2 regions of the Clostridioides sp. LIBA-6622 genome follow, and region 2 is predicted to be linked to the other one. Evidence: riboswitches for the same ligand, from Rfam matches in the RefSeq annotation. Region 2 holds a riboswitch; the other holds the start of a gene.
The links. Region 2 has a riboswitch for lysine ahead of ACTG47_RS17400 (aspartate-semialdehyde dehydrogenase). Riboswitches for the same ligand answer to the same signal wherever they lie in the genome.
Positions count from the first base shown of each region.

Region 1: linked by a shared signal. The riboswitch ahead of ACTG47_RS08340 (Na+/H+ antiporter NhaC family protein) and the one ahead of ACTG47_RS17400 (aspartate-semialdehyde dehydrogenase) in region 2 are both predicted to bind lysine.

Region 1 covers NZ_CP196998.1:1,751,203-1,755,302, forward strand. The annotation lists gene lplA (lipoate--protein ligase) at 90-1,076, opposite strand; lysine riboswitch at 1,322-1,498, shown strand; gene ACTG47_RS08340 (Na+/H+ antiporter NhaC family protein) at 1,637-3,367, shown strand; tRNA gene ACTG47_RS08345 (tRNA-Leu) at 3,477-3,557, shown strand; gene ACTG47_RS08350 (VOC family protein) at 3,704-4,069, opposite strand.
Region 2 covers NZ_CP196998.1:3,722,621-3,726,720, reverse strand. The annotation lists gene dapA (4-hydroxy-tetrahydrodipicolinate synthase) at 1-212, opposite strand, end outside; gene ACTG47_RS17400 (aspartate-semialdehyde dehydrogenase) at 329-1,330, opposite strand; lysine riboswitch at 1,508-1,681, opposite strand; gene dapA (4-hydroxy-tetrahydrodipicolinate synthase) at 1,759-2,640, opposite strand; gene ACTG47_RS17390 (L-serine ammonia-lyase) at 2,963-4,100, shown strand, end outside.

The sequences.
Region 1 (4,100 bases), 2.0 Mb from region 2:
TATCAATTTTTAATTATGTTATAAATATTATCATGATTTTTTATATATGTAAACATAATTTTATAAATATTTTAAAATCTTTAGTATTTCTATTTAACACCTAAGATTCCAGAAACTAGAATATCAGTATCAGCTCCTAAGAAATAATCATTTATTTCAATTGAATTTAAAATATTTCTTAAAGCATTTTCTTCATGTTTCGTGCCAACAAGCTCATTTTCCACAAATGAAACGTCACATTTTCCAAAAAAATCCCCAAAAAATTTTATACTAGTTATTATACCTTTATCAACATTTAGATTAAATTCAACATTTCCACCAGTATATTTTAATTCATTTGAAAGAGTATATTTTGGTGAATTACCAAAGTTCCAGTCCCATGTTTCATATTTTAACTTAGTAAGTCTCTCTATTTGCTCGATGTCATATTCACTTAAATAATAGTTAGTATTATCAGTATTAGTCTTAGAAAGATAATTCATTATTGCACTCTTAAATTCTAGAATATCCATTTTAGATTGTAGATGTTCACTTATATTAGTTACACGAGATTTTACAGATTTTATGCCCTTTCCTTCAAATTTTATAGGTTTTACTTTTAGAGCTTTTGAAAGGTCATTTATTTCAGATGAAAATAGCAGTGTACCATGATGCATTACCTTATTTTTGTAGTTGTATTGAGCATTTCCAGAAAACTTCTTGCCATCTATAAGAAGGTCATTTCTTCCAGAAAATTCAGCATTTACATCTAATGTTTTAAGTAAATCTATTATTGGTTGAGTGAATCTTCTGAAATCACTAAAGCTATTATTATTGCAGGCTATAAATGTAAAATTTATATTTCCTAAATCATGAAATACAGCTCCACCACCAGATTGTCTTCTAACAACAGGTATAGAATTTTCTTTTATATATTCTAAATTTATTTCAGAAAGTGTATTTTGGTTTTTTCCAACAATTATAGAAGGTTCATTCCTCCATAAAATAAATAAGTCTTCGTCAAAATTTTTTAGAAGATATTCTTCCATTGCTAAATTGAAGTAAGGGTTTGTCTTTTCATTGTAAATTAGTAACATTAAAGTAATTCCTCCATATAATTGATAAAATTTTTTTGTTATTCTTAGTACAATTAATTTTATAATTCGACAATAATATAAAAAGTCCTTTAAATTAGAAGATAATCATATATTAGTAGAAATGTATATTAAATATAATCAGAAAAATATGGTATTTTATATAAAAAATAAAAAGGAATTTTAAAAACTGCCTTGCAAAGTTTAAATAAATAATATATACTCAAAATATACTTAATAAAAGTGAATAGAAGGGTAGAGGCGCAATAATCTATCAGTACTAATAATGAGTTAAGCACAGAGATTTATTAGGAAAGGAGATATTGCCGAAGTTTTATAATCAATGCTTTAAGATTATATTGCTGGGGGTACATAGAAAATGTGTACAACTGTCACAGGTTTATTTGTGGTGAGCTATCATTTAAGGAATTATATTATATTTATTTTTAATATCATTGATGTATTGTAATTTTCAAGCCTTGAGTGTTTAGCACTTAAGGCTTTTTTTATTTTATCAAATACCCTGTATAATTCACAAAACAAAAAAAGAGAGGGAGATTTATATGAAAAACAAAAAAATTAATATTATTTTTCTGACGACAATTATGTTTATAATGTCAACAGTAATGGTTTTTGCGGAGGAAGATATAGACACTATTGCACTAGCGAATGCAGAAAAATTTGGAATCTTAACTTTAATACCACCATTAGTTGCTATAATACTTGCATTTATAACTAAAAACGTAATAATTTCTTTACTTATAGGGATTCTTTCTGGTAGCTTTATAATTAAAGCTAGTGGGATAAATGTGTTTGCTACATTTATACAAGCATTTTTAGATTTAGTTGATAGAGCTTTGGTATCGTTATCAGACCCGTGGAATGCAGGTATAATACTACAAGTTCTAGCAATTGGAGGAGTGATAAATCTTGTTGCAAAAATGGGAGGAGCTAAGGCTATAGCTGAAGCACTTGCCAAAAGAGCAAAATCAGCAAAAGGTACACAAATTATAACATGGTTTTTGGGTCTTTTAGTATTCTTTGATGATTATGCCAATTCGTTAATAGTAGGGCCTATGATGAGACCTGTTGCAGATAAAATGAAAATATCAAGAGAAAAATTGTCCTTTATAATAGATGCTACAGCAGCACCAGTTGCTGGATTAGCTATAATATCTACATGGATAGGTCTTGAAGTTGGTTTAATACATGATGCTTTTGAAAGTATAAGTGTGGATGTTGATGCGTTTGGTATATTTTTAAATACAATACCATTTAGATTTTATAATATATTAATATTAGCATTTATTGTAATATCAGCATTATTATTAAAAGAATTTGGACCAATGAGAAAAGCAGAGATAAAATCTAGAAGCAGAAAAGTTGGTACAGACCTTGATGAAGGTGTAGAAGAATTAGATGATTTAGCTCCAAAAAATGGAGTAAAATTGAGTGTGTGGAATGCTATAATTCCAATAGGGACATTAATAGTAGTTGCTCTAGCATCATTCTATTACAGTGGATATACATCTATAATGGGTGGTGAAGATAAAGCTTTAATACAATTATTTACAAATTCACCATATTCTTTTGAGGCAATAAAAGAAGCTTTTAGTGCATCTGATGCATCTAGAGCATTATTCCAATCTGCACTTGTTGCAAGTTTAGTTGCTATTATAATGGCTATAGTTAAAAAGATTTTTACAGTGTCAGAAGCAATTGATGTTTGGATAGATGGAATGAAAAGCTTAGTAATCACTGGTGTAATATTAATACTTGCATGGTCATTAAGTTCAGTAATAAAAGAATTAGGTACAGCTAAGTTTTTAATACACTTATTATCAGGTTCATTACCTCCATTCTTATTGCCAAGTTTAATATTTGGTTTAGGAGCAATAATATCTTTTGCTACTGGAACAGCTTATGGAACAATGGGTATACTTATGCCACTTGCAATACCACTAGCATACTCACTAAATCCTGATATGTCTTATGTAATAGTAAGTACAAGTGCAGTTTTAACAGGTGCAATATTTGGAGACCATTGTTCTCCAATTTCAGATACAACAATACTTTCTTCAATGGGAGCTGGCTGTAATCATATAGACCATGTTAATACTCAAATGCCATATGCTATATTTACAGCAGTAATCACTATTGTATTTGGATATATACCAGCTGGCTTTGGACTGCCAATATATATAGTGTTACCATTGGCTATAGTGGCTGTGTTTGTTGGTATTCAAATAATTGGTAAGAGAGTTGATGAAGCAGAGATAGAACTTGCAGAATAAGGATATAAATAAATTTCACCTTTTATTATCATTGTTTTGTTAGTTTTTAGATAATATTAAAAAGTTATTGAAAATAATAGCGAAATATAGTAAAATAAAAGAGTGATAAGCGGATGTGGCGGAATTGGCAGACGCACTAGACTTAGGATCTAGCGCCATTGGCGTGGGGGTTCGACTCCCTTCATCCGCATTATACAGTACTTAGTTGTGCTGAAAAAAACTGGGGTTGCTGGCTTTCGGAGTGGGCTATCCCGTTTTTATTTTTTGATAAATAAATCAAATATAAAAGCACATTGAGTGTTTTCAAATTAGAAGATACATGTAATATACAATTGTCTATACCCAAAATGCCCACCTTACACCAAATCTATCTTCAAATCTTACAGTGCATGGACTGTAATCTGTGGATTGTATTGGGTTAATTGTAATACTTTCAAACTCCATGTTTGAATAAGCTCTTTTTAGCTCATCTTCGTTATCAAATTGGAGGCATAACTGATATCCTCCAGACCTTGAAACTCCATCACTATTGCCAAAATCATTTAGTATGAGCAATTCATCATGAATTGTCAGTTCTGCATGAACAACAAGATTTGAATTGGAATCTTCAATGAGTGTTTTAACATCAGCATATAGAGTGTTCTTATATAACTCTATCGCCTCCTTACAATTTCCGTTAAAATATATATGCGTTGCCAGCATTAAAATTCCTCCTGTATTTTATATTACACTA
Region 2 (4,100 bases):
CTTTTATTAACTTTTTCTACAACATACTTAATAGTAGCAAGTTGTTCTTCATCAGTCATAGTATTAGCTTCACCAGTAGTACCACAAGATACTATAGCATCAGTACCATTAGCTATCTGGTACTCAACCAATTCACCTAATTTGTCAAAATCAACTTTGTTATCCTTTGTAAATGGTGTAACTAGAGCAACAGCAGAACCTTTAAATATCATATAAAATCAATCCCCTCTTTTTTATTTTTGTGTTTTATATTACAGTTACTTCTAATGCTTATTTTTGTGTTATTATTAATATTTTACAAAATTATATATTTATACAAGTTTGTATATTATACTAAATCGTATGATAAAGCCATTTCAGCTATTTGAATTGCATTAGTTGCAGCACCTTTTCTGATATTGTCAGCTACAACCCAAAGATTTACACCATTGTCAACACTGAAGTCTCTTCTTATTCTTCCGACAAATACTTCATCTCTATTGTCAAATTCTACAGCAGTTGGATATTCATTTTTAGCAGGATTATCAACTACTACAACACCTGGAGCTTCTTCAAGTGTTTTCACTAAATCTTCTAATTCAAATGGATTATTAAATTCAACATTTATAGATTCACTATGACCATTTCTTACTGGAACTCTTACAGTAGTTGCAGTTATTTTTAAGTCGTAGTTACCAAGTATTTTCATAGTTTCATTTACCATTTTCATTTCTTCCTTAGTATATCCATTTTCAGTAAATGAATCTATATGAGGAAGACAATTGTAAGATATTTGATGAGGGTAGAATCCAGTAGGATTACCGTTCATTCCTTTCTCTAAATCTTCAACACCTTTAACACCAGAACCAGATACAGCTTGGTAAGTAGAGTATACAACTCTCTTAATTTTGTACTTATCATCAAGTGGCTTAAGAGGAACCATAGCTTGTATAGTAGAGCAGTTAGGATTAGCTATTATGCCCTTATGTTCTTTTATTGCTTCAGGATTTACTTCAGGAACTACTAAAGGAACATCTGGGTCCATTCTCCAGTGACTAGAATTATCTACTACTAAGATTCCATTTGATGCTGCTATTGGAGCATACTTCTCACTAATACTTCCTCCAGCAGAGAATAATGCTATTTGTATACCTCTATCAGTAAATGAAGTTTCCTTTAATTCTTCTACTATATATTCTTTACCACAAAATGTTACTTTAGAACCAGCTGATTTAGAAGAAGAGAATAAAAATAGATTTTCTATTGGAAAATTTCTTTCTTCTAATACTTTTAAAAATGTTCTACCTACCATTCCAGTAGCACCAACTATCGCCACGTTTACTTTTTTCATATAAATTCACCCCAATTTTAAATTATTAAAACATTGTTTTATTTGATTTTAGTTATACAAGTAAGATATGTTAATATTTTTTTATATCTAAAAACTTTAATATTATATTAACAACTTTAATTATATACAAAAAACGTACAAAGGTATACTTTGTACGTCTAATTTATCACTCAAAGTAAACCCTGTAGCTCATCACTTATAATATAAGTGACAGTATTACACATATTATGTGTAATCCCAGAAAATATAATTGCAAGAAATATTTTCTTCGGCTGTAAATCCTTTTTCCAATCATTAACGCCTGCCAGCTACTATTGGATACTCTTAGTTACAGCTACCTCTACCCTAGGTTAATAGGATATTAAAATTTGATTATTCTAATAATAATACATATTTAAGAAAAAATCAACTTATTTATATAAATATTGCTAAAATTTAAATCCAGAATTTGTCAATTCTTGTTTTAATACATTAAGATTAGTTTCCTCCATTTCAGCTAGAGGAAGTCTTAAATCTCCAACATTAAAACCTAAAATATTCATGGCAGTTTTAACTGGTACTGGATTTACTTCTATAAATAAGGCAGCAATTAAAGCATCCATATCAAGTTGTAATTTTTTTGAGCCTTCAATATCACCTTTAAAGAATTTAGTTACTAAGTCATGTGTTTCCTTAGGACAGATGTTAGCAAGTACAGAGATAACACCACTTCCACCTAATGATAATAATGGTAGTATGGTATCATCATTACCGGAGTATATAGCAAAGTCTTTAGGTACTAATTTAGCTATTTCCGCAACTTGAGCCAAATCTCCACTTGCTTCCTTTACAGCAACTATATTATCTATTTTAGCAAGTTCAGCCACAACAGTTGGCTTTATGTTTACTTTAGTTCTTCCAGGTACATTGTATAAAATAATTGGTAACTTAACACTATTTGCTATTGTTTCAAAGTGAAGTTTAAGACCTTTTTCATTAGTCTTATTATAGTAAGGAGTTATTATTAAAAGACCATCCACTCCTAATTTTTCAGCTTCTTGACTCATATGAACAGACAACATAGTATTGTTTGAACCAGTACCTGCAATGACAGGTATTCTTTTGTTAACTTTTTCAACTGTATATTTTATTACAGCAAAAATTTCAGATTCACTCATAGTAGTTGCCTCACCTGTTGTTCCACAAACAACTAGTGCATCTGTGTCATTCTCAATGTGGTATTCGATTAATTCACCTAATTTTTCGAAGTTGACATTATTATCCTCTGTAAATGGGGTAACTAAAGCAACAGCAGAACCTTTAAATAACATATAATCAAATCTCCTTTTTTATCTAAATTTAATTTTTTAAGTACAATAATAATTATAGTACAAATTAATTAATTTTAATAGGTATAGTTAATATCTTAACTGTTTAAATAAGATATTTATATTATATTAATATTACAAAAATTTGAAATAAATGTTTTATTCTCAAAATATGCATATTAATTTAATAAAATATACCAAAATGGAAATAAAAAATAAATTTTATGCGAATTTAATAACTAATAATTAATATATTTAGGTTATAATAAATATGTGCGTAAAATCTAATAATAAGCAATAATACCGTAAATTTAGGAGGAATAATATGGATACTTTAAAGGAACTTTTTAAAATAGGAAGTGGGCCTTCAAGTTCTCATACTATGGGACCACAAAGAGCAGCAGAAAGATTTAAAAATGAAAACCCAAATGCAGAAAGTTTTAGAGCAATATTATATGGTAGTTTGGCAGCTACGGGTAAAGGGCATTTAACTGACTATATAATTGAAAAAACTATATCACCAAAAAAAGTTGAAATTGTTTGGGAAGAAGATATTATAAAAGACTTTCACCCAAATGGGATGAAGTTTGAAGCTTTAGATAAGGATGGAAATGTAACAGCTGAATGGACTGTATATTCTGTTGGAGGAGGAACTATAGCAGAAGAAGGTCAAAGAAATAATAAAAGTAATAGTATATACCACTTAGATACTATGGATGAAATAGTAAAATGGTGTAAGGAAAATAATAAGACTTTAGTAGATTTTGTGTTGGAATGTGAACCAGAAGACATAAAAGATTATATAAAAACTATAAAAGATGCTATGAGAAAATCTATTGATGATGGACTAAGTACAGATGAAATAATACCAGGTAAATTACTATTAAAAAGAAGAGCAAGTACATTTTATAATGCATATCAAAAAGATAAAAACTTCTCAACACTTGTATATGCATATGCACTAGCAGCTTCAGAGCAAAATGCTTCTGGTAATATAATAGTTACAGCTCCAACTTGTGGTTCTGCTGGTGTAATACCAGGAATATTCTTTGCAATGCAAGATTTCTATAAGTATGATGACCAAAAAATTATTGAAGCATTACTTGTAGCTGGGATAATAGGTAATATAATAAAGACTAATGCCTCAATATCTGGTGCAGAGGTAGGTTGTCAGGGTGAAGTTGGTGCAGCTTGTTCTATGGCAGCAGCGGCAGTAGCATACCTAAAAGGTGGTACTATAGACCATATTGAATATGCAGCAGAAATAGCACTTGAGCATCATCTAGGAATGACTTGTGACCCTGTATATGGATATGTCCAAATTCCATGTATAGAAAGAAATGCTATGGCAGCTCAAAGAGCTTATGATGCGGCTAATTATGCATTATTAACTGATGGCTCACACTCTGTCTCCTTGGACCAAGTTGTTGAAACAATGAAAGAAACTGGTATCGATATGATGG